One region of the Streptomyces sp. P9-A2 genome, then DNA from elsewhere that is predicted to be linked to it. Evidence: predicted binding sites of a transcription regulator. Region 1 holds the regulator's gene; each other region holds the start of a gene.
What was found. Region 1 encodes HrcA, which represses chaperone genes, less so after heat shock. Its sites were predicted from a motif close to TTNGCACTCNGNNNNNCNGAGTGCNAA; they were not measured.

Region 1 (9,772 bases):
GTACCACAGAGGGCGAGCAGCCCCATGACGAGCGGCCGGCACCGCGACGGACAGCCGGTCCCGCGACGGGTGGCGTCCCGCGACGGACAAGCGGTCCCGCAGCGGGCAGCCGGCCTTGTGGCAAGCGTCCGGTGCCGCGACAGGCGGGCGGTGCCGTGGCGGTGGCCCGGGTGGACGTGGGGCGTGCCCCGGGTCCACCCGGTACCGGTGTGCCTACTCCACCGTCGGCGGCGTCTTCGCCGGTGCCTCCTCGAGCGCGGCCAGCGCCAGCCGTACCGCCTCGTCCAGCTGGACGTCCCGGCCCGCCGCGTAGTCCTGCGGGCGCTGGACGACCTCCACGTCCGGGTCCACGCCGTGGTTCTCCACGCCCCAGCCGTAGCCCTCCAGCCAGAAGGCGTACTTGGGCTGGGTGACGAGGGTGTGGTCGACCAACCGGTAGCGGCTGTCGATGCCGACCACACCGCCCCAGGTGCGGGTGCCGACGACCGGGCCGATACCGAGCGCCTTGATCGCCGCGTTGACGATGTCGCCGTCGGAGCCGGAGAACTCGTTGGCGACGGCGACGACCGGGCCGCGGGGCGCGTCCTGCGGGTAGCTCTCCGGACGCATGCCGCGCGGCAGGTCCCAGCCGACGATCCGCCGGGCCAGCTTCTCCACGACGAGCTGGGAGGTGTGGCCGCCGCGGTTCTCCCGGACGTCCACGATCAGGCCCTCGCGGATCACCTCGACCCGCAGGTCCCGGTGGATCTGGGCCCAGCCGGGAGCCTGCATGTCGGGGACGTGGATGTAGCCGAGCCGGCCGCCGGACAGCTCGTGGACATGGGCCCGCCGGTCGGCGACCCAGGCGTGGTAGCGCAGCGGTTCCTCGTCCGCGACGGGGACGACGACCGCGTGCCGCGGGTCGCCGCCGCCGGCCGGGGAGACGGTCAGCTCGACGGGCTTGCCCGCGGTGCCGACCAGCAGCGGGGCCGGTCCGGCCACCGGGTCGACCGGCTGCCCGGCCACGGCGACGATCGCGTCACCGGTGCGGATCGCGACGCCGGGCGCGGCCAGCGGGGAACGGCCCTGAGGGTCGGAGGTCTCCGCGGGCAGGATGCGGTCGACGCGCCAGCTGCCGTCCTCGTGGCGGGAGACGTCCGCGCCGAGCAGGCCCTGCCGGGCGCCGCCGCCGAAGCCGCCGCGCGGGGTGACGTAGGCGTGCGAGGTGCCGAGTTCTCCCTGGACCTCCCAGAGGAGGTCGACCAGGTCGTCGTGGGTGGCGAGCCGGTCCAGGATCGGCCGGTAGCGGTCGAGGACGGCGTCCCAGTCGACGCCGTTCATGTCGGGCCGCCAGTAGTTGTCCCGCATGATGCGGCCGGCCTCGTCGAACATCTGCCGCCACTCGGCGGCCGGGTCGATGAACTGGCGGACCCGGTCGAGGTCGACGGTGATGTTGCTGTCGCTGTCGTCGTCGCCCGACGCGCGCCGGTCGCTGGGAACGACCTTGAGCCGGCTGTCGGTCCACAGCAGCACCCGCTTGCCGTCACCGCTGACCTCGAAGTGGTCGGCGTCCGAGGCCAGATGCTCGAGGCGCTGCTGGGCGAGGTCGTACCGCTCCAGCTCGGTCTTCGGGTCGGGGTCGTCGGGGGTGGCCCGGGTGGCGCCGAGGACGCCGCGCACCGGGTGGCGCAGCCACAGCACCCCGTCCTTGGCGGCGCGCAGGTCGGAGTAACGGGCGGCCTCGACCGGGAACGGCACGATCCGGTCGGCGAGCCCCTCCAGATCGATCCGGGTGGTGGGGGTGCCCTCGCTGTCGGGGGTCTCGTCGCGGTCCGGCGTCTCGAAGGGGCGGCCGTGCCGCTGCGGGCCGAACGGCGACGGCGTCGTCGCGGCGAGGGTGATCAGGTGCGGCCGGGCGCCCTCCACGAAGGCGAGGTCGAAGACGTGCTCGTCGTAGACCGGGTCGAAGGAGCGGGTCGACAGGAACGCGAGGTGTTTGCCGTCGAGGGTGAAGGCGGGCGCGTAGTCCTGGAAGCGCAGCGGGGTCGCCTCGGTGACCTGGAGGTCGGTGGTACTGGCGAGCCTCAGCTGGCTGAGCGGGCGGGGGCCGGGGTGGGACCAGGCGAGCCAGGCGGAGTCGGGCGAGAAGGCCAGTCCGGAGACGTCGCCGTCCTCGCTGCGGTCGACCTCGCGAACCTCACCGGTCTCCCGCTCGACGAGCAGGACGCGGCCGTCGTGCGAGGCGACCGCGGCGCGGCTGCCGTCCGGCGCCATCGCGAGCCCCAGGACCCGGCCGAGCTGTCCGGCGGCGATCCGGCGCGGGGTCGCGCCGGGGGCGAGGCCGGTGGCCGGGGCGAACTCCAGGGCGTCGTCGCCGTCGGCGTCCGTCACCCACACCACCCACTCCTCGCCGTCCGCGCGGAAGGTGCGCGGGCGCCGGGCGCGGACGCCGGGGGTGGCGGCGAGGGCGCGGGCGGGCCCCGACCGGTGGGTGACCCAGTGGACGGTGCCGCGCACACAGACGGCACTGCCGCGCGCGGTGTGGTCGGGGGCGGCGGAGCCGAACCAGCGGGCGGCGTTCACCGGGAACGGCTGGAGGTCGACGCGCTGGCCGCCGAGCCGGATGTCGAGCGGGCGGGGCTCGGCGCCGTCCAGGTCGTCCAGTATCCACAGCTGCCCGGCGCTGGAGTAGACGACGCGGGTGCCGTCGGTGGCGGCGTGCCGGGCGTAGAACCCACCGAGAGGGGTGTGCCGGCGCAGGTCGGACCCGTCGGCGAGGGAGGAGTACAGCGCGCCGGTGCCCTCGTGGTCGGAGAGGAAGGCGACTCTCGTTCCCACCCAGAGCGGATACTCGATGTTCCCGTCGAGGTCGGCGTGCAGGCGGGCGAACTCGCCGGAGGGCGCGGTGCCTTCGGGAGCTCCGGTGGCCTCGGGGTCTCCCGTCTCCTGCTCGATCCACAGCTTGCCCGCCGTGCCGCCCCGGTAGCGCTTCCAGGAGGCGGCCTCGCGGCCCATCGTCGCGGACAGCAGTACGGTGCGCGGCCCGTGGGCGATGTCGCCGACGGGGCCGTAGGGCAGTGTGGTGGCGGGCCCTCCGTCGAGGGGGATCGCACGGGCCCAGGTGCGGCGCAGGCTGGCCTGGCCGTGGGTGCTGAGCGCCAGGACCTTCCCGTCCGGGGTCCAGCCGCGCACCTGGGTCTTCATGCTCCCCCAGTGCGTCAGGCGCCTGCCGGGGCCACCCTCGACCGGCGCGACGTGCACCTCGGGGGCGCCGTCACGGGTGGAGGTCCAGGCGACGGTGGTGCCGTCGGGCGAGATGCGGGGCGTCGTCACCGGCACGTTGTCGGCGCTGGCCCGCCAGGCGCGGCCACCGTCGAGCGGGGCGAGCCACACGTCGTCCTCGGCGGTGAAGGCGACCAACTCGCCGTGCAGATGCGGGAACCGGAAATAGGCGGCGGAGGCAATCGATGCAGGCTGTGTCACCCGGTCACCCTATGCAAGCGCGGTCGGCGTGGACAGGGGCTCGGATCACTTGCCCTCGACAGGGCGACAGGAGGGGTACTGGTCGCACCACACGGTCGTCGTGACGGTGACCGTGACGGTGGGTCGCGGGCCGCGGTCCGTGGGCTCGCCCACCGCCGGCGGACTGGTGGCGTCGCAGTCGCCCAGGCCGTCGACCCGGAACACCTGTTTGCCGTCCACCTTCGCGGTGATGTCCCCGCGCACACAGGCGCCGTTGACGGCGTGGGTGATCTTCCCGGTGACGGTGATCTCCTTGCCGCTCTCGGTCTCCCCGTCGCAGTCCACGGTAGCCACGGTCCTCGCGCTCGCGCTCGCGGACCGCGACGACGCGCTCGCGTCGTTCCCGTAGGAGGCGGCGCAGTTGAGCCACCGCACGCCGTCCTTCTGGCGGTTGAGCTCCTCCGTGACCGTCTCGTCGGTCGTGAGTGCCACCGCGGCCGAGCCGACCGAGCCCGGCTCGCACGCCACCGCCCCGCCCACGGCGGCCACGGCGAACCCCACGGCCAGTACCGGCCGCCGCCACCGTGCCCCTCGCCGGGTCCTTGACCACGACCTCGGCCGGGTCCCGCGCCAACTCCCTGTCAGTGCCCTCTTGGACGCCATGAACGGCAGCCTGCCACCGTCCCGGGCGTGACGGTAGGGCGCATACGGCCACCGCGCACTACCGTGGGCGGATGCGCAGCGAACGCCGGCTCAGAAGGCTCGTCGTGGACGGTCCCGTCACTGGTGGGACAGCCGTCTATCTGTGGTCGGTGCGTCATCGGCACAGTACCGAGGACCCCTGTCAGGAGGTACTCACCCTGCATGGCGACGGGAGGACGGCGCGCCTCGTGTTCCGGGGCGGCGAGGGGCGTTTCGTCCCCGACGGCTTCCTGCACTCGGGGTGCGTGGCCGTCAGTGGCCAGGGGACGCTGAACCTGCACGAGCCCGGTGTCGTACGGGCCTTCATCGACGAGGCGGCCCGGCGCGGGCTGCTCCCCGGGGCCGGATCCGGGCCCGGTTCCGCGGAGCTCGACGGCTGGGAGCTGTTCCCCGCGGTCGCCGCCGGCCGCGCGGCGGACGACTGACCGGGGCCCGGCAGCGCGGACCGTCAGGGGCCCGGGGCCCGGCAGCCCGGACCCGTCACGACCAGCGGCCCGACAGCCCGGCCCGTCACGACCAGCGGCCCGTGCGGGCCAGGAGTACGGCCGTCGCCGCGGTGCCGGCGGTGGAGGTGCGCAGGACGCTGCGGCCCAGGCGGTAGGGCTTGGCGCCGGCCTGCGCGAAGAGCTCCAACTCCTCCGGCGAGACGCCGCCTTCGGGGCCGACGACCAGCACGATGCTTCCGGAGGAGGGGAGTTCGGCCCTCGCGAGGGGTTCGGTTCCGCTCTCGTGGAGGACGGCGGCGAAGTCCGCTTCGGCGAGAAGTGACGCAACCTGTCGGGTCGTGGCCGCGTCCGCGACCTCCGGGAAGCGCGTACGGCGGGACTGCTTGCCGGCCTCGCGGGCCGTCGCCCGCCATTTGCCGAGGGACTTCAGCCCGCGCTCGCCCCGCCACTGGGTGACACAGCGCGACGCCGACCACGGTACGACCGCGTCGACGCCGACCTCGGTCATCGTCTCCACGGCCAGCTCGCCCCGGTCCCCCTTGGGCAGGGCCTGGACGACCGTGAGCCGGGGCGACTCCACGGGTTCCTCGACGACGTCGCCGAGGCGCACGATCAGCCGGTCCTTGCCTTCGGTGCCGGTGACCTCGCCCTCGGCCCGGCGGCCGGCGCCGTCGGTGAGGACGACGGTCTCCCCGGCCCGCAGCCGTTTCACCGAGACGGCGTGCCGTCCCTCGGGGCCGTCGAGCACATGCCGGCCGGAGCCGTCCGTGCCGAAGTCGTCCACGACGAAGACCGGGGCGGTCATCGGGCACCTCCCGCCGACAACGCGTTCCGGGTGGCGGCGAGTTCGGCGGCCAGCACCTCCACCAGCTGCCCGGCGGGCAGCTCACGGGCCATCCGGTGGCCCTGTCCCGCCCACAGCGCCATGCCCTGCGGGTCCCCGGCGGCGGCCGCGGCCTTGCGCAGCGGGGCGGTCAGATGGTGGACGTCCGGGTAGGCGGCGGGCGCGTACGGGCCGTGCTCGCGCAGGAAGCGGTTGACCAGGGCGCGGGCCGGGCGTCCGGAGAAGGCGCGGGTCAGTTCGGTGCGGGCGTACAGGGGGTCGGTCAGCGCCCGCTTGTGCAGGGCGTGCGCGCCGGACTCGTGGGTGGCGAGGAACGCCGTGCCGAGCTGGGCCGCCGAGGCGCCGGCCGCGAGGACGGCGGCGATCTGGCTGCCGTGCATGAGGGCGCCGGCCGCGACGACCGGGATGTCCACGGCTTCCCGTACCTGGCTGATCAGGGACAGCAGTCCGAAGCCGGCACCGTCGGCCTCCGGGTCGTCCCGGTGGGTGCCCTGATGGCCGCCGGCCTCGACACCCTGCGCGATCACCGCGTCGGCGCCCGCCTCCTGGACGGTCCGCGCCTCGTCGGGGGTGGTGGCGGTGGCCAGCGTGAACGTGCCGGCGCGACGCAGGGCGTCCAGGACGTCACGGGAGGGCACGCCGAAGTGGAACGACACCACCGGCACCGGGTTGTCGAGCAGGACGGCGAGTTTGGCGTCGTAGCCGTCGTCGCGGCCGCAGTCGGGGTCACCGAGCTCGGTGGAGTACCAGGGGGCCTCACCTGCCAGCTGGTGGGCGTAGACGCCGACGGCGGCGGGGTCGGCCGTCTCGGGCTGCGGCATGAAGACGTTGACGCCGAAGGGGAACCCGGTCAGCCCGCGCAGCTGTTTGATCTCCTGGTACATCCCGTCCGCGGTCTTGTACCCGGCGGCCAGGAACCCGAGTCCGCCCGCCTCGGACACGGCCGCGGCGAGCTGCGGCACGGCGACTCCACCCGCCATCGGGGCCTGCACCACGGGGTGCCGGAGGAGGTCGGTGAAGGCCAAGGACATGACGGCATGTTGCCACGTCCTTCGGACATCTCCGAATTGGATCAGGACGGATCGGAGACAGATCGGGGGGGGCGGACCGGAGACGGATCAGGGAATGGACCGGGGGTGGATCAGGGAGCAGACCGGGGGCAGACCAGGGAGCGGACCGGAGACGGATCAGGGGGTGGACCGGAGACGGGCCGGAAACGGTTCGGGCCCGGATTCGAGGCCGACCCCGCCCTTGGCGCGGCACGCTTCCGGGAGGGTGCCGCGGAGACCTGGTCCGGTCCCCGCGGAAAGCACCCGCCCGTATGTCCGCCCGTCCGTATCCCTCAGCGCGTGTCAGCGCCCGTTGAAGGCGTCCTTCAAGCGGGAGAACAGGCCCTGCTGGCCCGGCTGGAACTGGCCCAGCGGCCGCTCCTCGCCACGGAGCTTGGCGAGTTCGCGCAGCAGACGCTCCTGCTCGACGTCGAGCTTGCCCGGGGTCTGCACCTCGACGTGCACGATGAGGTCGCCCCGGCCGCCGCCGCGCAGATGCGTGACGCCCCGGCCGTGCAGCGGGATCGACTGGCCGGACTGGGTGCCGGGCCGGATGTCGACCTCCTCCATGCCGTCCAGTGTCTCCAGCGGCACTTTGGTACCGAGGGCGGCCGCCGTCATCGGGAGGGTGACCGTGCAGTGCAGGTCGTCGCCGCGCCGCTGGAACATGTGGTGCGGCAGCTCGTGGATCTCGACGTACAGGTCGCCGGCGGGACCGCCGCCGGGGCCGACCTCGCCCTCACCGGCCAGCTGGATCCTGGTGCCGTTGTCCACACCGGCCGGGATCTTCACCGTCAGGGTGCGGCGGGAGCGGATCCGTCCGTCGCCCGCGCACTCCGGGCACGGGTTCGGGACGACGGTGCCGAATCCCTGGCACTGCGGGCAGGGGCGCGAGGTCATGACCTGGCCCAGGAAGGACCGCGTGACCTGCGAGACCTCGCCCCGGCCGCGGCACATGTCACAGGTCTGCGCGGTGGTGCCGGGTGCGGCGCCCTCACCGCTGCAGGTGGTGCAGACGACCGCCGTGTCGACCTGGATGTCCTTGGTCGTGCCGAACGCGGCCTCGTCCAGCTCGACTTCGAGGCGGATCATCGCGTCCTGGCCGCGGCGGGTGCGCGAGCGCGGACCGCGTTGCGACGCCGTGCCGAAGAACGCGTCCATGATGTCGGAGAAGTTCCCGAAGCCGCCCGCGCCGAAGCCGCCCGCGCCACCGCCGCCGGCCTGCTGGAGCGGGTCGCCGCCGAGGTCGTAGACCTGTTTCTTCTGCGGGTCCGACAACACCTCGTAGGCGGCGTTGATCTCCTTGAACCGTTCCTGCGTCTTCGGATCCGGGTTGACGTCCGGATGCAGCTCGCGGGCGAGTCGCCGGAAGGCCTTCTTGATCTCTTCCTGCGACGCGTCCCGGCGTACGCCGAGTACGGCGTAATAGTCGGTGGCCACTTACGACTCCGCCAGGATCTGTCCGACGTACCGTGCCACTGCGCGTACCGCTCCCATCGTTCCCGGGTAATCCATGCGTGTCGGTCCGACCACGCCGAGCTTGGCAACAGCCTCGCCGCCCGAACCGTAGCCCACCGACACGACGGACGTGGAGTTGAGTCCCTCGTGGGCGTTCTCATGACCGATACGGACGGTCACGCCCGGATCCTTCGCCTCTCCGAGCAGCTTGAGAAGCACGACCTGCTCCTCGAGCGCCTCCAGAACAGGCCGGATCACCAAGGGAAAGTCATGTCCGAAGCGGGTCAGATTGGCGGTGCCGCCGATCATCAACCGCTCCTCGTTCTCCTCGACCAGTGTCTCCAGCAGAGTGGAGAGCACGGTCGAGACCGTACCGCGTTCCTCGGGGTCGAATCCCTCGGGAAGGTCCTCGACCAGGGATGGTACGTCGGTGAAACGGCGGCCCGCGACACGGCTGTTGAGCCGCGCCCGCAGATCCGCCAGGGTCGCCTCGCCGACCGGCGCCGGGCAGTCGACCATGCGTTGCTCGACTCGCCCGGTGTCCGTGATCAGCACCAGCATGGCGCGCGCGGGCGCCATCGCGAGCAGTTCCACGTGCCGCACGGTCGAGCGGGTCAGCGACGGGTACTGCACGACGGCGACCTGCCGGGTGAGCTGCGCGAGCAGCCGCACCGTGCGGGCCACGACGTCGTCCAGGTCGACGGAGCCCTCGAGGAAGTTCTGGATGGCGCGCCGCTCGGGCGCGGTCATCGGTTTGACGCCGGCGAGCTTGTCCACGAAGAGCCGGTAGCCCTTGTCGGTGGGGATGCGCCCGGCGCTGGTGTGCGGCTGGGCGATGAAGCCCTCGTCCTCCAGGGCCGCCATGTCGTTGCGCACGGTGGCCGGGGAGACGCCGAGGTTGTGACGCTCGGTGAGGGCCTTGGAGCCGACGGGCTCCTCGGTACCGACGTAGTCCTGGACGATGGCGCGCAGCACCTGGAGCCTGCGTTCACTGAGCATCACGCATACCTCCTCAAACCGTCCGCCCGGTACCTTCTCTGGCACTCTTCGCACGCGAGTGCCAGACTCCCCGCCCAGTGTACGACCGGGGGGTACTCCCCGGGCAAGGCCGGTCCCGCACCGTCCCGCACCGTCGCGCACCGTCGCGCACCGTCGCGCGGCGAAAGCCGTAGGCCGTTAGCGTCGCGGTATGACGGTGGCTTGGGAAGAGTCGGGATGGGAACGGCTGGCGCCGGGAGTGGGGCGGTGCCGGCTTCCGGTGTGGGACTGCACGGTGGGGCTCGTGGCCGGTACCGGCGCGGTGCTGCTCGTGGACGCCGGTTCGTCCCTGCGCGAGGGCGCGCGGTTGCGGGCCGAGGCGCAGGCGCTCGCCGGGCGGCGTGTGACGCATCTCGCGCTCACCCATCCCCACTTCGACCATGTGCTGGGGGCGGCGGTGTTCGCGGGCGCGGAGGTGTTCGGCGCGGTGGGCCTGGACACGGTGCTGGCGCGGGGCCGCGAGGAACTGTGCGCGGACGCGGAGCGCCACGGTCTGGACGCGCGGGCGGCCCGGGAGGCGGTGGACGCGCTGGTCCGCCCCCGGCACACGGTGTCCGGCGAGTGGACGCTCGACCTGGGCGGCGGACGGCGGGCACTCCTCGCGAACGTGGGCCCGGGGCACACGGCGCACGATCTCGCGGTGCTGGTGCCCGGCGATCCGGATGTGGTGTTCTGCGGCGACCTGGTGGAGGAGTCCGGCGAGCCGCAGGCCGGCCCCGACGCCGTGCCGTCGCAGTGGCCGGGCGCCCTGGACCGGCTGCTGGCCCTGGGCGGCGAGGACGCGGTGTACGTTC
Region 2 (9,772 bases), 850 kb from region 1:
CGGCAGCCCTACGGCAGCGCGAACCCCGGATCCATCCCGCCCAGCGCGGAGGCGCACAGGCAGTCCCGCTCCTCGGTTGCAGGCAGCGCCGCCACCGCGTCGAAGAGCACGTTCCGCAGCCGGTCCACGTTGTCCGCGAACACCCGCAGCACCTCGTCGTGCGAGACGCCCTCGCCGGTCTCGGCACCGGCGTCGAGGTCGGTGACCAGGGCCAGGGACGTGTAGCAGAGCTCCAGCTCACGGGCGAGCGCCGCCTCGGGGTGGCCGGTCATGCCCACCACCGACCAGCCCTGTGCCCGGTGCCACAACGACTCGGCGCGGGTGGAGAAGCGCGGCCCCTCGACCACGACCAGCGTGCCGCCGTCCACCGGCTCCCAGTCCCGACCACGCGCCGACTTCAGGGCGGCGGCCCGGCCGGTGGGGCAGTAAGGGTCGGCGAGCGACACGTGCGCGACGTTCGGCACGGTGCCGTCGGGCCGCGGCAGCCCGTCGAAATAGGTGCCCGCTCGGGACTTCGTACGGTCCACGAGCTGGTCCGGGACCAGCAGTGTCCCCGGCCCGTGCTCGGGTCGCAGTCCGCCCACCGCGCACGGCCCGAGCACCTGGCGCGCGCCGACCGACCTGAGCGCCCACAGGTTGGCCCGGTAGTTGATCCGGTGCGGCGGCAGATGGTGGCCGCGTCCGTGCCGGGGGAGGAAGGCGACCCGTCGGCCGGCCAGTTCACCGAGGAAGAGGGAATCGCTGGGCGCCCCGTACGGGGTGTCCACCTGGACCTCGGTCACGTTGTCGAGGAAGGAGTAGAAACCGGAGCCGCCGATCACGCCGATCTCGACGCTCGCCTTGTTCGCCATGCTCCGCACCCTAACCGGCCCCGGAAACGCCGAGGACCCCGTCGTCCGACGACGACAGGGCCCCGTAAGGATTCGGCCTCAGGCAGCGGTGCTGCCGGCGGTGCTGCTGGAACTGCCGGACCCGGACGACGAGCCGGAGCCCGAGGAGGATGAGGAAGAAGACGAGGACGAGGAGTCCGAGGTGGAGCTCGTCGACGAACCGGACGTCTTCGACGCCGGGGTGCTGCTCGACGAGGAGCCACGGCTGTCGTTGCGGTAGAAGCCGGAGCCCTTGAAGACAATGCCGACCGCCGAGAACACCTTCTTCAGGCGCCCCTGGCAGTTCGGGCACTCGGTCAGAGCGTCATCGGTGAACTTCTGCACCGCCTCGAGGCCCTCGCCGCACTCGGTGCACTGGTACTGATAGGTGGGCACTGTCTTCCTCCTGGCACTCTCACTCGATGAGTGCTAACGATCGTCAATGGTAACCCGTGCCGCAAGTGATCGGCGTAACGCGCGTCACCCCACCACGGGCGGTGGCCGGAGCGTGACTCTCATGAGGACGGGCCTCCGTACGTACTCGGCACGTGTCCCGGACGCGCTTCGCGGCGTGGCTTCCCAGGCGGGGAGCCGGATCGGCGGTGTCGTCACGGCTCCTCGAGTGTGCCTGGGCAAACCCGACGGGCCTGTGCGGCGGCCTGTACGGCGGTCTGCGAGTGCGTCACATCTCACTGATCACGTCGCACGTCGCACTGCTCACTGCTCACCGATCGCGACGGGATCGCGCCGGGCCGCGCCGCGCGTGACCTCGAGGGTCGCCCGGGGCGGTTCCAGCCGTGTCCGAAGGGCCAGCAGTGTCACCAGGGCGAGCACCGTTCCGCCCATCGGCACCAGGAACCCGGCACCGGCCCAGAGGCGGTCCTCCAACTGCCCGGAGACCGTGACCGCGGCCGCCTGGCCGAGTGCCACCGCGCCGGTCAGCCAGGTGAAGGCCTCGGTGCGGGCACCGGCCGGGACCAGGTCGTCCACCAGTGTGTATCCGGTGATCAGGGCGGGCGCGATGCACATGCCGACCAGGAGGCCGAGCCCACCGAGGAGCAGCGCGGAGTGGGCGGTCCACAGGGCGGAGGCGGTCACCGCGAGCGCCGCGTACCCGATGACCAGGCGCCGCTCGGGGGCGGCCTTCCAGGCGATGGCGCCGCAGGCGATGCCGGAGAGCATGTTTCCCGCGGCGAAGACGCCGTACAGGACGCCGTTCAGTCCGGGTTCGCCGATCGACTGGGTGTACGCGGCCAGTGACACCTGCATACCGCCGAAGACGGATCCGATGCCCAGGAAGATGACGATCAGGACGCGCACCCCGGGGACGCGGAGTGCGGAAACGTGTTCCACGCGCGCGTGCCCGCGGGTGGCCACCTCGGGCTGCGTGCCCTTCTGCGCGGCGAACAGCAGGCCGCCGACCAGGGTCAGCGCCGCCTCGGTCAGCAGGCCCGCCGCCGGGTCCACGGCCGTGCACAGGGCGGTGGCCAGCAGCGGTCCGACGACGAAGGTCAGCTCGTCGGTGACGGATTCGAAGGCCGCCGCCGTGGTCATCAGCGGGGAGTTCTTGAGCTTCACGCCCCAGCGGGCACGCACCATGGGCCCGACCTGGGGCACCGAGGCGCCGGTGGGCACAGCGGCGGCGAACAACGCCCACAGGGGGGCGCCGTTCAGCGCCAGCGCGGTCAGGGCCAGTCCGGACAGGGTGTGCACCAGGACGCCGGGGACGAGGACGGCGCGCTGTCCGTAGCGGTCGGCGAGCCGGCCGCTGTAGGGCGCGAACACGGCCATGGAGACACCGGTGACCGCCGCGACGGCGCCGGCCACACCGTACGAACCGGTGGTGTGCTGCACCAGCAGCACGATGGAGAGGGTGAGCATCGCGAACGGCTGGCGTGCCGCGAAGCCGGGGAGCAGGAACGTCCAGGCGCCGCGTGTGCGCAGCAGTCGGCCGTATCCCGGACGGGAGGTGGCCGCAGAGTCCTTCGACGTGGTGACCGTGGATGCCACGGCCCGTGCCTTTCTGCCGCCTGGTGGCGCGTGGCCCTTGGTGTCGGGCGCGCCGAGAGCTGTCCTCTTGCGCTGACTGCGGTAGATGCCGGTGCCACAGCTCAGGGCGTGCCGGCCGCCATACGGTCGCGCCAGCTCTGCGTCAGGCAGAGTTGGTTCGATCTGGGTACCGTTCGCATGGTACAGGCGCTTCCAGATATCCACAGGTGTCAGGCGCTTGTGACCCTGTGAAAGTGGGCGCAGGGAGGCTGTGTCCCTGTGAATGGTGGATCGTGACCCGACCCGACCCGACCCGACCCGACCCGCACACCGCAGCGCGAGAGGCGATGGGGGAGTCGGTGTGAAAGGCGACGCGAACGACGCCGGAAGTGACGTGTCGGCCCCCGGTTCCGCCCGTCCGGTCACCCCCCGGGCCGTGCCTCGTCCGTCCCCAGCCAGCCGGCCAGTTTGCCGCCGCGGCCCACCGCGCGGAGGCGGCTTTCGGCGGCGTCCCGGACCGGGTCGGTGGCGACGACGAGGAGTTCGTCCCCGCGACGCAGCATTGTCGTCGGCCCCGGAACGAACGAGGTGCCCCCGCGCACGACGAGCGTGACGGCCGCCCCCTTCGGCAGCCGCAGTTCGCCGACCTCCACACCGTGCATCCGCGACCCCTCCGGGATGCCGACCGACAGCAGGTGTCCGCGCAGCCGTTCCAGGGGCGCCGACTCGATGCCCAGGTCGGCGGCCTCCGCGTCCTCGCCGAGGCGCAGCTTGCGGGCCAGCCACGGCAGCGTCGGCCCTTGGACGAGGGTGTAGACGACGACCAGGATGAAGACGACGTTGAAGATCGACCGGCTGCCGGTGACGCCCTCCACCATCGGAATCGTCGCCAGGATGATGGGCACGGCGCCGCGCAGTCCCGCCCACGACATCAGCGCCTGCTCCTGCCAGGGCACCCGGAACGGCGCCAGACTCAGGAAGACGCTCAGCGGGCGGGCCACCACGGTCAGCACCAGCCCGATGATCAGTGCGGGCATGATGTCGTCGCCCAGTTCGTGCGGGGAGACCAGCAGGCCGAGCAGGACGAACATGCCGATCTGCGCGAGCCAGCCGAGCCCTTCGGCGAATCCGCGCGTGGCGGGCCAGTGCGGCAGCTTGGCGTTGCCCAGCACCATCGAGGCGAGATAGACGGCGAGGAAGCCGCTGCCGTGGGCCATGGCGCCCGCGGCGTACGCGGTGACGGCGATGGCCATGACGGCGATCGGGTAGAGGCCGGAGGCAGACAGTGCCACGTGCCTGAGCCCCAGGGAACCCAGCCAGCCCACCGCGAGTCCGATGACGGCGCCGATGGCCAGTTCCAGGGCGATCTCGCCGAGCAGGACGTACCAGTGCTCGATCGGGCCGGCCGTGGAGAAGGCGAGCACCAGGATGACCACGGGAGCGTCGTTGAAGCCGGACTCGGCCTCCAATGTGCCCGTCACCCGCGAGGGGAGCGGAATGCGCCGCAGTACGGAGAAGACGGCCGCCGCGTCGGTCGAGGACACCACCGCGCCGATGATGAGCGCCTGTTGCCACTCCAGCCCGATCAGGAAGTGCGCGGCCGTCGCGGTGACGCCGACGCTCGCCGCGACACCGACGGTGGCGAGGGCGGCGGAGGCGGGCAGGGCGGGTCTGATCTCCGTCCACTTGGTGCCCAGGCCGCCCTCGGCCAGAATCACGACCAGGGCCGCGTATCCGATGACCTGCGTCAGCTCGGCGTTGTCGAACTGGATGTCACCGAGGCCGTCCTGGCCCATGGCGACGCCGATGCCCAGATAGACGAGCAGGCTGGGGAGCCCGCTGCGCGAGGAGATCCGGACCGCCGCGACGGCGACGAGCAGGACCAGCGAGCAGACGAGCAGGAGCTGGTTGAGGTGGTGGACAGTCGTGGACGTTCCCTTCACTGGCACCCGCGCGGTGCGCCCGAGCTCCCCTCCGGGGCCCGGGTGACCGGCGCGTTCACGGCAACTGCTTCGTTACCTTACCTAACTCTTGACGTTTTCTTGACGCGTACCCCTGGCATCATCGAACGTCAGTCCGCGCTGGTACCCGACTCCGCGTCAAGTGGCGGAGGGCCCTGCGCCTATCGTTGCCCCAGCGCTCAGTTAAAAGCACAGCCCGCCCTGCCGCTCGCGTAAGGACAGCAAGGACAGCGATGCCCCCCAATACCACCGCCTCCACGGGTCAGCAGCCCGGCAAGTCCGGCAGGAAAAAGGGGCGCAAAGCCCGACTGGTCGTGTTCGTCCTGGTGCTGGCACTGATCGGCGGTGTCGTCTACGGGGCGTACTGGTCGGTCAGCACCGTGCGTGCCTCCTTCCCGCAGACCAAGGGCTCGATCAGCCTCGAAGGCCTGTCGGGCCCCGTCGACGTCAAGCGTGACGGCTACGGGATCCCGCAGATCTACGCCTCCTCCGACGAGGACCTGTTCATGGCGCAGGGCTACGTCCAGGCGCAGGACCGGTTCTACGAGATGGACGTCCGCCGGCACATGACCTCCGGGCGTCTGTCGGAGATGTTCGGCAAGAGCCAGGTCGAGACCGACGAGTTCCTGCGCACCCTGGGCTGGGACCGGGTCGCGAAGGAGGAGTACGAGAAGAAGCTCTCCCCCGCGACGAAGAAGTACCTCGACGCCTACGCCAAGGGCGTCAACGCGTATCTGGAGGGCAAGGACGGCGCCGGCATCTCCCTGGAGTACGCGGCGCTGGGCTTCACCAACGACTACAAGCCCGGCGCGTGGACGCCGGTGGACTCCCTGGCCTGGCTGAAGGCGATGGCCTGGGACCTGCGCGGCAACATGCAGGACGAGATCGACCGCGCCCTGATGACCAGCCGCCTGGGCCCGGAGCAGATCGCCGACCTGTACCCGGCGTACCCGTACAGCCGGAACAAGCCGGTGGTGCAGGAGGGCCAGTACAACGAGCTCACCAGGACCTACGAGTCGGGCGGCGGGGAGAGCGGCACGGGTACCGGCACCGACCCGGGTACGGGTACGGGCACCGGCACGGTGGACCCCGGCACCGGCGTGGAGGGCGCGTCCGGAGCGGGCACGGCGGACGGAACCGCCGGCACCGCAGGCGGCACCGCCGGCACCGGGAGCGGTCTGGAGGGCCAGCTGACGGGTCTCCAGCAGGTTCTGCAGGACCTGCCGACCGCCGTCGGTGTCAACGGCGACGGCATCGGCTCCAACTCCTGGGTCGTCTCCGGCGACCACACCATCACCGGTGAGCCGCTGCTGGCCAACGATCCGCACCTGTCGCCCGCACTGCCGTCCGTCTGGTACCAGATGGGCCTGCACTGCCGCAGCGTCTCCGAGAAGTGCCAGTACGACGTCTCCGGCTACACCTTCGCGGGCCTGCCCGGCGTGATAATCGGCCACAACGCGGACATCGCCTGGGGCCTGACCAACTCCGGGGTCGACGTCACCGACCTCTACCTGGAGAAGATCACCGGCGAGGGCTACCAGTACGGCGGCAAGGTGGTCCCGTTCACGTCCCGCGAGGAGACCATCAAGGTCGCCGGCGGCGAACCGCGGAAGATCGTCGTCCGGGAGACCAACAACGGCCCGCTGCTCTCCGACCGGTCCAAGGACCTGGTGCGGACCGGCAAGAAGGCCACCGTCGAATCCGCCGCACCCGACCGGGGCGACGGCTACGGCGTCTCCCTGCGCTGGACCGCGCTGGACGCCGGACGCACCATGGACTCCGTCTTCGCGATCAACCGCGCGAAGGACTGGAACGGCTTCCGCGAGGCGGCCGCCCTGTTCGAGGTGCCCTCGCAGAACCTCGTCTACGCGGACACCGAGGGCCACATCGGCTACACGCTGCCCGGCAGGATCCCCCTTCGCGCGGAGGGCCACGACGGTTCCATCCCGGCACCCGGCTGGAACCCCGCGTACGAGTGGACCGGCTGGATCGAGCAGGACGAACTGCCCTACGAGTTCGACCCCGACCGCGGCTACATCGTCACCGCCAACCAGGCCGTGGTCGATCCCGACGCGTACCCGTACACCCTGACCACCGACTGGGGCTACGGTGCCCGCAGCCAGCGGATCAACGATCTGATCCAGTCGAAGATCAAGGACGGTGGAAAGATCTCCACCGACGACATGCGGCAGATGCAGCTCGACAACAGCAGCGCCATAGCCAAGCTGCTCGTGCCCGAACTGCTCAAGATCGACGTCAAGGACCCGGCCGTCCGCGAGGCGCAGAAGCTGCTGGAGGGCTGGGACTACACCCAGGACGCCGACTCGGCGGCGGCCGCCTACTTCAACTCCGTCTGGCGCAACACCCTCAAGCTCGCCTTCGGCCACAAGCTGCCCAAGGAAGTACGGGTCAAGGGCCAGTGCCTGTGGGTCGACCCGGTCGACCCGACCGGCCCCGCCGAGGAGCGCGTCAAGGTCCGCGAGTGCGGTGTGCGCGAGGCGGACCAGGCCCAGCCCGACGGCGGCGACCGCTGGTTCGAGGTGGTCCGCACGCTGATGGAGGACGAGGACAGCGACTGGTGGACGACTCCCGAGTCCGGCCCCCGCGAGGGCGCGGAGAACCGTGACGAGCTGTTCCGGCGCGCCATGGTCGACGCGCGGTGGGAACTCACCGCCAAGCTCGGCAAGGACATCGACACCTGGAGCTGGGGCCGGCTGCACCGCCTGTTCCTGAAGAACCAGACCCTGGGCACCGCCGGTCCCGGCTTCGTGCAGTACGCCCTCAACCGGGGCCCCTGGAAGCTCGGCGGCGGCGAGGCCACGGTCAACGCCACCGGCTGGAACGCCGCCGGCGGCTACGGCGTGGTGTGGGTGCCGTCGATGCGCATGGTGGTCAACCTGGGCGACCTCGACAAGTCGCGGTGGATCAACCTCACCGGCGCCTCCGGCCACGCCTACAACGCCCACTACGTCGACCAGACGGACAAGTGGGCCGACGGCGAACTGCTCGAGTGGGCCCACTCGGAGAAGGCGGTCGAGAAGAGCACCGAGGACACCCTGCTGCTCAAGCCGTGAACGGGAACTGAGCCGACCGCTCGTTCGATACGTGAAAGCGGCCTCCACGCACGCGTGGAGGCCGCTTTCACGTGGTCCGCTCTTACGTGGAGACCGCTTCCCGTGGGTCTGCTCGGCCGAACCGCCGTACCCCCGACGGTGTCACCGCCGCGTGCACCGGACGGTCGTGGGGCTCCTCGGGAACCCGTTCCACGACCTCCGTGTCGTACAGCAGCACCACCAGCGCCGGGTGCGCGTCCGCGCGTTCCAGCCGGGCCAGCACCCGGTCGTACGAGCCCCCGCCGCGCCCCAGCCGCATCCCACGCGCGTCCACGGCCAGGCCCGGCAACAGCACCGCGTCCGCCCCGGTCACGGCGTCCGGCCCGAGGCGTTCCCCGGACGGCTCGAGCAGCGTCATCCGCCCGCCGCCGTGCCGCACGCGCGCGAGGGACTCCTCGCCCGCGTACTGGCCCCAGTCCAGGTCGTTGTCGGGGAGCAGGGCCGGCAGCAGTACGCGTACGCCCCGGGCGTGCAGTGCGTCCAGGAGCGCGGGCGTGCCGGGTTCACTCCCCACGGAGACGTACGCCGCCACCGTGCGCGCGTGCGACAGTTCGGGCAGCCCGAGCGCACGGCCGGCCAACGCGGTCGCGGACTCCCGTACGTCATCCGCCGTCAACCTTCCCCTCGCCAGGAGGATTTCCCGTCGCAACGCCCGCTTGTCACGATCGTCCGCGCGTTCGTTCCGTCTCAACCCTGTCCCCGTATCGTCTCAATATGCTCATATGAGCATTAAATATGCGGAGCCTCATATTCCCTGCGAAGGCAGCGGATATGGTGGCGGGCATGATTCAGTCGCACCCTCGGCTCACCAAGGCTGTCATCCCCGCAGCAGGCCTCGGTACCCGGTTCCTGCCGGCCACCAAGGCCACTCCCAAAGAGATGCTTCCGGTCGTCGACAAGCCGGCGATCCAGTACGTGGTCGAAGAGGCCGCCGCCGCAGGTCTCGACGACGTCCTCATGGTGACGGGACGCAACAAACGCCCCCTGGAGGACCATTTCGACCGCAATTACGAACTGGAGTCCGCCCTCGACAAGAAGGGCGACGCCGCCCGCCTCGCGCGGGTCCAGGAATCCAGCGACCTCGCGACGATGCACTACGTTCGCCAGGGCGACCCCAAGGGCCTCGGTCACGCCGTCCTGTGCGCCGCCCCGCACGTCGGCGACGAGCCCTTCGCCGTCCTCCTCGGTGACGACCTGATCGACCCGCGCGACCCCCTGCTCCGGCGCATGATCGAGGTCCAGGAGCAGCACGGCGGCAGCGTCGTCGCGCTCATGGAGGTCGCCCCGGAGCAGATCCACCTCTACGGGTCCGCCGCCGTCGAGACCACCGCGGACTCCGACGTCGTCCGGGTGAGCGGCCTCGTCGAGAAGCCCGACCCCGCCGACGCCCCCTCCAACTACGCCATCATCGGCCGCTACGTCCTCGACCCGCACGTCTTCGACGTACTGCGCAAGACCGAGCCGGGCCGCGGCGGCGAGATCCAGCTCACCGACGCCCTCCAGCAGCTCGCGGCCGACGAAACGGTCGGCGGCCCGGTGCACGGCGTGGTCTTCAAGGGCCGCCGCTATGACACCGGCGACCGGGGCGACTACCTGCGTGCCATTGTCCGACTCGCGTGCGAACGTGAGGACCTGGGCCCGGACTTCCGGACCTGGCTCCGCCGTTACGTCACCGAGGAGATGCAGCAGCCTTGAGCACCGCCGCGCCCCGCACCGCAGGCCCGGACCACCTCTGGTCGGTGGACGAGCACCTGGACGACATCCTCGCCACCGTCCGCCCCCTGGAACCCATCGAGCTGCAGCTCCTCGACGCCCAGGGCTGCGTCCTGGTCGAGGACGT
Region 3 (9,772 bases), 2.4 Mb from region 1:
CCGGCACGTGTGGGACAGGACGTCCCCGCTGCGCCGCCTGGCCCGCCCGCATGTGGACGGCACGGGATGACGTCACCACACATCGGGGCGACTCGAGCGGCGGCGCTCCTGCCGGATCGTCCTCCCCGAGCAGCTTCTCGCGTGTTGCCGCGCTCCTCGGCAGGCACGACGTGAGCCCGGTGGGCCGCAAGGCCCGTGCTGACATGCTCCAGCGGAACCAGATCTGGTTCACGTCGAAAATATCTCGAACAGGAACCGGCCATTCCTGGATCTGGAACCTGCCATACGGGAACGACGTGTTCGTATTCGATCTCCTGACATACAGGCTGAGGCCGACCGGTCAGCTCATGCAGGGGGATTCATGCGCACCGCACCTGACAGGTTGCCCGTTCCCTCACCGGAAAACAGGAGTGTGCTGTGCAACGTCGACGCCTCTTGGCCGTGGCGGCCGCCCTGGTCGTCGCATCCGGCTGCTCGTCCCAGGAGGATGAAGCGCCGCCCGGTGTTTCGGCACCCTCGTCCTCGGCCTCGGCATCCTCCGACGGAGCCCGCGCGGCCGTCGAAGCCTATGTGCGGGCCCTCAACTCCCGTAGCGCCGCCGGGCTGATGTCGGTCGGGGGCGTCAAGGACGAGGAGTGGTCCCGGCAGGAGGCCGAGCGGATCCTCGCCGATCGGGGCGGACGGGGATGGAAGATCAAGGACGTGCGGATCCAGCACGACATGGGCCCGGACGTCGGCTCGGCCCGCCTCCTGGCCGAGGACAAGGCGGGCAAGCCCCTCCAGGACACCTTCACCGTCACGCGGGAGAACGGCACCTGGCACCTGACGGTCTTCACCGATCAGCCCGGCGAGCCGGGCAAGGAAACCTCTGCGACCGACCCGCCGCGTTCCTGACGACCACCGTCGTGGTGGCCCGGCCCGACGATCCGGCCCGGGCCACCACCCCGCAGGACACCGCGAGCCGGACGGCTGGTGCACGATCAACCGTCTGAGCAGCGTAAATGCCGGATCGCACCATGTGAACAGTTCAATGTGCATCGATCCCCCTGAGCCCGGTGCGGCCGGGCTGGCAGGATGGGGCGGCGGGCCTTGGGGGGCGCTGGGGAATCTGTGCATCCGCGACGATCGCGGGGCCTGCTAGCGGGATGTGAGGTGCGGCTGTGACGGTGACGGTTGAGGGGACACAGGGGAGGCAGCCGCGGCCAGCCGCGGCCAGCCGCGGCCCGCGGCGGCGTCCCGGGCCCGGGCCACCGTCGTGTCGACGGTCAACACCAGTGACGCCCCGACCATCCTGGCGGTACGCCGGGAGATGCAGTCGTGGCGGCGGCTCGCCCTGGAACCGTCGGCGCTGCGAAGCTCCGACGGCTACACCGATCCCCGGTCGATGGGCCCCAACGGACTGCACCTGCCGGGCACGCTGTTCCGCATCGCGCTGCACGGCTCACCGGACGATCCCGACCAGGTCTACTCACGGGTGGCCGGCCGGCTCTCGGACCTGTCCGGCCTCCAGGTACGCACGCTCGACGTGCAGGAGGACGACGTGCGGGAACTGCTCACCATCCGGCTGCACGAGATCAGCGGCATGGTGCTGCCCGCCCGGAGCCTGTCCGAGGGGACGCTGCGGTTCCTCGCTTTGTGCGTGCTGCTGGAGGACCCCGAGATCCGCGGGCTGGTGTGCATGGAGGAACCGGAGAACGGCATCCACCCGGCCAACCTCTCGGCGATGGTGGACCTCGTGCGGGATCTGGCGGTGGATCCCCAGGAGATCCCGGGCGACGACAACCCGTTCCGCCAGGTGCTCATCAACACTCACTCCCCCGGATTCGTCCAGCTCGTGGACCCCCAGGACCTCCTCTTCGCCGACACCTCCGCCTACCGGTCCGAGAAAGGCCAGGTGACCCGGCGGCTGCGGCTGCGCCCGCTGGCCGGGACCTGGCGTGCGTCCGACGGAACCGGGGAGTTCGTCACCAAACTCGACATCCTGCCCTACCTGGAAGCACCGCCGGACGCCCAGCTCGCCCTCGACCTGGACGGACGTGCGGCATGACCGTGCGCGTCCTGTTCCTGAGCGAGGGCACCAGCGACCAGGGGCTGGTGAGTCACGTGGAGGGAATCGCGGCCGATCTACGGGTCCCGGTGACGGTGAGCGCACCGGACCTGAGCTGGCTGCGGTCCCCGGCGAGCGTTCGTGGCGGACCTGTCCGCCGCACTCGCCGGTGTCCCGCCCCAGCGTTCTTCGTAGCCTCAGGGCGACCGATACCGGACGGCTCCGGGCAGCCGCACACCGGTCCGTGACCCGCACGGCCCCACCGGCCACTCGCGCCCCACCCGCCGCTCCTTTCCATCCCGATCCCGCCGCACCGCGTACCGGCATCGATACCGAGTGCGAGTACGGGCGCAGCACGAAGGCCCGGCACCGCTGGTCGGCGGTACCGGGCCTTCGTGTCCGCTACGGACGTCGGTCACCGACGCCCGCCGCTATGAGCGAGTCGCTCAGTGGGAGTGGCCGTGGCCGCCGGCGGCCGGCTCCTCCTCTTCCTTCTTCTCGACGACCAGGGTCTCGGTCGTCAGGAGGAGGGAAGCGATGGAGGCGGCGTTCTCCAGGGCGGAGCGGGTGACCTTGACCGGGTCGATGACGCCGGCCTTGACCAGGTCGCCGTACTCGCCGGTGGCGGCGTTGTAGCCGCTGCCCTTCTCGAGCTCGGCGACCTTGGAGACGATGACGTAGCCCTCGAGGCCGGCGTTCTCGGCGATCCAGCGCAGCGGCTCGACGGCGGCGCGGCGGACGACCGCGACACCGGTGGCCTCGTCGCCGGTCTTGCCGAGGTTGCCCTCGAGGACCTTGACGGCGTGGACGAGCGCGGAGCCACCACCGGAGACGATGCCCTCCTCGACCGCGGCGCGGGTCGCGGAGATGGCGTCCTCCAGACGGTGCTTCTTCTCCTTCAGCTCCACCTCGGTGGCGGCGCCGACCTTGATGACGCACACGCCGCCGGCCAGCTTCGCGAGGCGCTCCTGGAGCTTCTCGCGGTCCCAGTCGGAGTCCGTGGACTCGATCTCGGCCTTGATCTGGCCGATGCGACCGGTCACGTCCTCCTTCTTGCCGCCGCCGTCGACGAGCGTGGTGTCGTCCTTGGTGACGGTGACGCGGCGGGCGGAGCCCAGCACGTCCAGGCCGACCTGGTCGAGCTTGAGGCCGACCTCCTCGGAGACGACCGTGGCGCCGGTGAGGACGGCCATGTCCTGCAGCATCGCCTTGCGGCGGTCGCCGAAGCCCGGGGCCTTGACCGCGACGGCGTTGAACGTGCCGCGGATCTTGTTGACGACCAGGGTCGACAGGGCCTCGCCCTCGACGTCCTCGGCGATGATCAGCAGCGGCTTGGAGGAGTTGGCCTGGATGACCTTCTCCAGCAGCGGCAGCAGCTCGGCGATGGAGCCGATCTTGCCCTGCGTGATGAGGATGTACGGGTCGTCCAGGACCGCTTCCATGCGCTCCTGGTCCGTCACGAAGTACGGCGACAGGTAGCCCTTGTCGAAGGCCATGCCCTCGGTGAAGTCCAGCTCCAGACCGAAGGTGTTGGACTCCTCGACGGTGATGACACCGTCCTTGCCGACCTTGTCCATCGCCTCGGCGATGAGCTCGCCGACCTGCGAGTCCTGGGCGGACAGCCCGGCGACGGCGGCGATGTCGGCCTTGTCGTCGATCGGGCGGGCCGAGGCGAGGAGGTCCTCGGAGACCGCGGCGACCGCGGCGTCGATGCCCTTCTTCAGGGCGGCCGGGGAGGCGCCGGCCGCGACGTTGCGCAGGCCCTCGCGGACGAGCGCCTGGGCCAGCACGGTCGCGGTGGTCGTACCGTCACCCGCGATGTCGTTGGTCTTGGTCGCCACCTCCTTGACCAGCTGGGCACCGAGGTTCTCGAACGGGTCCTCGACCTCGACCTCGCGGGCGATCGTGACACCGTCGTTGGTGATGGTGGGGGCGCCGAACTTCTTGTCGATGACGACGTTGCGGCCCCTGGGGCCGATCGTCACCTTCACCGTGTCGGCAAGCTTGTTGACGCCGCGCTCAAGGGCGCGACGGGCGTCCTCGTCGAACTTCAGGATCTTCGCCATGGCAGCGGGAGCCCTCTCGGAATTCTGGGGTGAGAAAACACTGCGCCCCGGGCCCCCGGCTCAGTAAGCGTGTCGGGACCAGGGGCGCAGTTCGGAGCAAATCTGCTACGAGGTGACTTACTTCTCGATGATCGCGAGAACGTCGCGAGCCGAGAGGACGAGGTACTCCTCGCCGTTGTACTTCACCTCGGTGCCGCCGTACTTGCTGTAGAGCACGACGTCGCCGACGGTCACGTCGAGTTCGACGCGCTTGCCGTCTTCGATGCGGCCGGGACCGGTGGCCAGGACAACGCCCTCCTGGGGCTTCTCCTTGGCCGTGTCCGGAATGACCAGGCCCGAAGCCGTGGTCTGTTCGGCGTCGAGCGGCTGGACCACAATGCGGTCCTCGAGCGGCTTGATGGCAACCTTGGAGCTGGCGGTCGTCACGATCCGACCTCCCCCTTCGGAGATCTCACGGGGTGAACTGTCTGAGGTGGCGACCAGATGGATCCGTCGTCGCGGGTGCCGGACCTGCCCGTCGCCGTGTTGGCACTCTCCAGTGGGGAGTGCCAGACCCGAGACTATGACCGCGATTAGCACTCGGTCAAGCGGAGTGCCAATTCACTGCGTGGCGTCGCCGGGTTTTCCGGGTGCGCCGGCCCGAGAAACCGACCCGTGTTCGAGGGTTCACCCCTAAGGGCTGCCGTCCCCCGGACCCCCGCTTCGGTCCGAACGGCCTCGTCCTCGACCGCCCCAGCCATACGGGCGGGGCGCCCCGGACGGGCCCGCATCACCGGACGTAGTCCTCCAGCCTCCCGACCTTCAGCCCCCGCTCCTCCAGCTCGCTCAGCAAGCGCGTCGTCCGTTCCGCAAGGGTCAGCGGCGGGGTCTCGCCCGCGGGGACGGAGATGATGTCGCCGGGGGCCAGGCGATGGGCGCCGCGGGTGTAGGTGAGGGTGCCGTCCCCCTCCAGGGTGACCCGCCAGAGCACGACCGCCTTGATGCCGCAGTCGGCGGCGGCCCGGAGCGTCGTGGTGTCGTACGTGCCGTAGGGCGGGCGGAACAGGTGAGGGCGGACGCCGAAGCGGGACGCGATCTTGCGCTGCTGGCCACAGATCTCGGCGCGCTGGCCGGCGTAGGGCAGGCCGCGCAGGGCGGGGTGGTCGAGGGTGTGGTTCTGCAGGCTCGCCCCGACCGAGCGCAGCCGGGCGAAGTGGGCGTAGCCGGGCCCGACCACGCTGTCCGTGAGGAACATGCTGACGGGGAGGCGGCGCCGGCGGACGAGGTCGATGAAGCGGGGGTCGCGTTCGGCGCCGTCGTCGTAGGTCAGGAAGACGACCTTGTCCCGGGTGGGGACGTGGTCGACGACGGGCGGGCGGCCGGGAGCAGGGCGGTTCGGCTCGGAGTCGGAGTCGGAGGGGCCGGACGACCGGCCCGCACCGTCCCCGGCCCCCTTCCCCGCCTCCGCCCCCGTCTCCGTCTCTGCCCCCGGCCCCGTCTTCACCTCCGGTCCCGTCTTCGCCTCCGCCCCCGGCCCCGTTTTCGCCTCCGTCCCCTTCCCTGCCTCCGCCTCCGTCTCCTCCCCCGCCTCGGTCCCGGCCCCTTGAGCCGTCGGGCCTGCGTCCGGCCGCCCGCCGGACGGGCCGCAGCCGGCCAGCGCCGCCGGAAGGACGAGACTCGCCGCCAGGAGAACCACCGTGGCCGCCCCCCGCCGGACCGACAGAGCCGACCGGGCCGACCGGGCCGACCGGAGTGACCGGAGTGACCGGACCGACCGGAGTGACCGGACCGACCGGAGTGACCGGACCGACCGGAGTGACCGGACCGACCGGATCACAGGTAGTCCTCCAGGCGTCCCACCGCGTACCCCTCGGCCGTGACCTTGTCCAGGAAGCGGCGGATCATGTCGGGCATGGTGCCCGCCCATTCGTCGCGGCCCCGGAAGTGGGTGAGGACGATGTCGCCGGGGTGCAACTCCCTGTCCCCCTCGCGGTAGTCCCAGCGGTCGACGAAGACCTCCTCGTTCCACAGCGGGGCGTACTCGATGCCGCAGGCCTTCGCCGCGCGCAGGGTGTCCTTGTTGTAGTTGCCGAACGGCGGGCGGAAGAGGACGGGGCGCTCGCCGTACCGCTTCTCGATGACGTCCTGCATGTCGCAGATCTCGTCCTTCTGGCGGGCGTAGGACAGGCCGGGCAGGTACGGGTGGTTCAGGGTGTGGTTGTGCAGGCCGACTCCCCTGTCCCGCATCTTCTCGAAGTACCCGTAGTCGTCCTTGATGACGTAGTCGCTGAGGAACGCGGTGTACGGGATCTCCAGCTCGCTCATCATGCGCAGGAACGCGGGGTCCTTCTCGGCACCGTCGTCGATGGTGAGGAAGACGACCTTCTCCTCGGTGGGGACGGTGGTGAAGACCGGGGGGAGGCCCAGTTTCCGGTGGCCGTCGACCTCGAAGCCCTTACGGGTGGTGATCCTGGGTTTCTCCTCCGGCGCGGACGGGGCGGTCAGGGGCACCCGCTTGAGCCCCCAGCGCTTCGCGACGGCCGTGCGCGCGGCGTGCGCGGCGCGCAGTTCGGCGGCATAGGAGTCGAGTGCGCGGGCCGGGGGCGCCTGGAGGGGCTGCTGACCACCCGCGGGCGGGACGGCGGCGGGGCCGCCCTTCCGGTCCTCGCCGCAGCCTGCGACGAGTGGGGCGAGGGCCGCGAGGGTGAGTGCGGCGACCCCGACCCGCACACCCACCACTGACCGCATTTTGTCGTTTTGTCCTACTACTCGCATGGAGCCGGATCATCGCAGTCACCTGCCGCCGCCCCGGCCCGACACCGCGACGGGCGGCGCACCGTCCACCGACTGGCCCACAGCGGGCCCGCACCTGACCCACAATGGGCCGGTGAACGACCGCACCCCCCTTTCCGCCCCGCCCCTGGCACCGCTCCTCACCCCCGAGGGCCGCGCGCTCCTCGACGAGGTGCGCGACACCGACCCGGCCCGGGAACTCGCCGTCGCGACCCGGCTGCGCCGTGACCATCCGGCGGAGCTCGTGTCGGCGGCGCTCGGCCAGGCCCGACTGCGGCAGCGGGCGGTGACGAAGTTCGGGGCCGAGGACGCCGGACGGATGTTCTTCACACCGAACGGGGTCGAGCAGTCGACCCGGGCGAGCGTGGCGGCGTACCGGGCGGGGCGGCTGAAGGAGCTGGGGGTGACCTCGGTGGCCGACCTGTGCTGCGGGATCGGCGGGGACGCGATCGCGCTGGCCCGCGCCGGAATCCGGGTGCTCGCGGTGGACCGGGACCCGCTCACCGCGGCGACGGCCCGTGCCAACGCGGACGCGCTGGGCCTGGCCGCGCTGATCGAGGTACGCGAGGCCGACGTCACGGAGGTGGACACGGCCGGCTACGACGCCGTCTTCGTCGACCCGGCCCGACGCGGCGGCCGGGGCCGCATCTTCGATCCCGAGGCCTGCTCGCCCCCGCTGTCCTGGGCGATCGAGGCGGCCCGCAGGGCGCCCCTCGCCGCCGCCCTGAAGGTCGCGCCGGGCATCCCGCACGAGGCCGTTCCCGGTGACGCGGAGGCCGAGTGGATCTCGGACGGCGGGGACGTGAAGGAGGCGGTGCTGTGGTTCGGCACCGGACAGGTGACCGCCGGACCGGGCACGGCCCCGGCGATCCGGGCGACGCTGCTCCCCGGGCCCCGCACGCTCCTCTCCCGCGGTCTGCCCGACCCGGCGGTGCGTCCGCCCGGCCGGTACCTGTACGAGCCCGACGGCGCCGTCATCCGCTCGCATCTCGTCGCCGAGGTCGCCGAACAGCTCGACGGCGGGCTCATCGACCCGATGATCGCCTACGTCACCGCCGACGAACACCGCCCGACGCCGTACGCCACCGCCTACGAGATCACCGACCGGCTCCCCTTCAACGTCAAGAAGCTGAAGGCGCTGCTGCGTGAGCGTCGGGTCGGCACCCTGACCGTCAAGAAGCGCGGCTCGGCGGTGGAACCGGAGGAGCTCCGCCGCAAGGCCCTCCCGAAACCCCACGGCACCGCGTCCGTCACCGTCTTCCTCACCCGCGTCGCCGACGCTCCGACGATGCTGCTCGGCCATCCGGTGCGGTGAGACCCGCGGGGCCCGCTCAGGACCCGACGATCGCCTCACCGACGGCGAAGCCCTCGGCCGGACCCTCCGGAATCACCGCGTCGACGCCGTAGGGAACCCGGTGTCCGTCCGCGTACTCGGCCTTCTTGGCGTCGCTTGGCGTCGGGGGGACGTCAGGACGAGCACGGCCCCCTCGTCGTCGGAGTCGTCGACGATCACGTACACCGGACTCCCCGCACGGGCGTACTCCCGGCATGTACGGACCCGGTCGCGCCGCACGTTCCGGTGGCCGGGCGAGGTGACCTCGATGACCGTCTCGACCCCGGCGGCGTCTGTTCCACCGCGGGCGATCCGGGAGACCGGGAAACGTCAGCCCCGGGAAACGTCAGCCCCCGGCCGGCGGCGGCGCCGTGCTGCTGCGCACCACCAGGCTGGTCGCCAGTTCCACCCGGGTCGCGGCCGCCGCAGTGCTCTCGCCCTCGCCCTCGCCCTTGCTCTTGCTCTTGCTCTTGCTCTTGCCGAGGTCGAGCACCAGCCTGGCCGCCGCCTCCGCCATCTCCGTCAGCGGCTGCCGTACGGTCGTCAGCGGCGGCCCCACCCAGCGGGCCACCGGCAGATCGTCGAACCCGACCACGCTCAGGTCCTCGGGAATCCGCAGGCCCAGCTCACGCGCGGCCTCGTAGAGGCCGAGCGCCTGGAGGTCGTTGCCGGTGAAGACCGCGGTGGGCCGGTCGGGGCGGCGCAGCAGGGCGAGGCCCTGGCGGTAACCGGTCTCGTGATGGAAGTCGCCGGCCATGATCAGCCCGGGGTCCACCGGAAGCCCGCCGGCCTCCAGCGCGGCCCGGTAACCGCCGATGCGGGCACGGCTGCACATCATCTGCGAGGGCCCGCTGATCGCCCCGATCCTGGTGTGCCCCAGCTCGACCAGGTGTCGGGTGGCGGCGAGCCCGCCCTGCCAGTTGGTCGCGCCGATGGAGGGCACGTCGGTACCGGGGTCACCGGCCGGGTCCATCACCACGAACGGGATGGAGCGGCTGGTCAGCAGGGCCCGCCCGGACTCGTCGAGCCCGGACAGGACGAGGATCACCCCGTGCGGGCGACGGGCGGCGACCTGGTCGGCCCAGGTCCGCCCCGGGGTGAGCCGCCCCGCGCTCTCGGAGAGCACGACGCTCAGTCCCGCGTCCCTCGCCACGTTCTCCACACCCCGGATGACCTCCATCGCCCAGGCGCTCTCGAGTTCGTGGAAGACCAGGTCGATCAGGGGCGAACGGGTGGCCTCGGCGCGCCGGCGCCGGTAGCCGTGGGCACGCAGCAGTTCCTCGACCCTGCTCCGGGTGGCGGGGGCCACATCGGCACGGCCGTTGAGGACCTTCGAAACAGTCGGCGCCGAGACACCGGCCTCACGGGCGATCTCGGCGAGGGTCGCAGTCCGCGCACTGCGCCCTCGCGTCCGGGTTTCGGCGGGCTGCGAAGAAGTCATGGCCGCGATCGTATCCCTGCGAGCCCTCTTGGCGAAGTCTTCCTCACGCCACGGGCTCCCGGAACATTCGCCAGAGAGTCCGAAACATTCGCATGCCCGGCCGGTACACACCC

Region 2: the regulator HrcA is predicted to act here: its motif matches at 1,276-1,302, upstream of V4Y04_RS15270 (FmdB family zinc ribbon protein).
Region 3: the regulator HrcA is predicted to act here: its motif matches at 4,686-4,712, upstream of groES (co-chaperone GroES).

The regions. Positions count from the first base shown of each region.
Region 1 covers NZ_JAZIFX010000001.1:2,538,989-2,548,760, forward strand. The annotation lists gene V4Y04_RS11565 (S41 family peptidase) at 214-3,462, opposite strand; gene V4Y04_RS11570 (hypothetical protein) at 3,508-4,002, opposite strand; gene V4Y04_RS11575 (hypothetical protein) at 4,176-4,568, shown strand; gene V4Y04_RS11580 (16S rRNA (uracil(1498)-N(3))-methyltransferase) at 4,654-5,394, opposite strand; gene V4Y04_RS11585 (nitronate monooxygenase) at 5,391-6,464, opposite strand; gene dnaJ (molecular chaperone DnaJ) at 6,786-7,922, opposite strand; gene hrcA (heat-inducible transcriptional repressor HrcA) at 7,923-8,939, opposite strand; gene V4Y04_RS11600 (MBL fold metallo-hydrolase) at 9,130-9,772, shown strand, end outside.
Region 2 covers NZ_JAZIFX010000001.1:3,387,855-3,397,626, reverse strand. The annotation lists gene V4Y04_RS15275 (S-methyl-5'-thioadenosine phosphorylase) at 9-851, opposite strand; gene V4Y04_RS15270 (FmdB family zinc ribbon protein) at 930-1,265, opposite strand; gene V4Y04_RS15265 (MFS transporter) at 1,587-2,879, opposite strand; gene V4Y04_RS15260 (potassium/proton antiporter) at 3,281-4,807, opposite strand; gene V4Y04_RS15255 (penicillin acylase family protein) at 5,053-7,893, shown strand; gene V4Y04_RS15250 (5-formyltetrahydrofolate cyclo-ligase) at 7,976-8,623, opposite strand; gene galU (UTP--glucose-1-phosphate uridylyltransferase GalU) at 8,716-9,627, shown strand; gene glp (molybdotransferase-like divisome protein Glp) at 9,624-9,772, shown strand, end outside.
Region 3 covers NZ_JAZIFX010000001.1:4,891,198-4,900,969, reverse strand. The annotation lists gene V4Y04_RS22475 (hypothetical protein) at 1-70, shown strand, start outside; gene V4Y04_RS22470 (hypothetical protein) at 418-894, shown strand; gene V4Y04_RS22465 (AAA family ATPase) at 1,256-2,047, shown strand; gene groL (chaperonin GroEL) at 2,494-4,113, opposite strand; gene groES (co-chaperone GroES) at 4,231-4,539, opposite strand; gene V4Y04_RS22450 (polysaccharide deacetylase family protein) at 4,883-5,788, opposite strand; gene V4Y04_RS22445 (polysaccharide deacetylase family protein) at 5,926-6,840, opposite strand; gene V4Y04_RS22440 (class I SAM-dependent methyltransferase) at 6,980-8,200, shown strand; gene V4Y04_RS22435 (hypothetical protein) at 8,273-8,458, opposite strand; gene V4Y04_RS22430 (LacI family DNA-binding transcriptional regulator) at 8,565-9,659, opposite strand.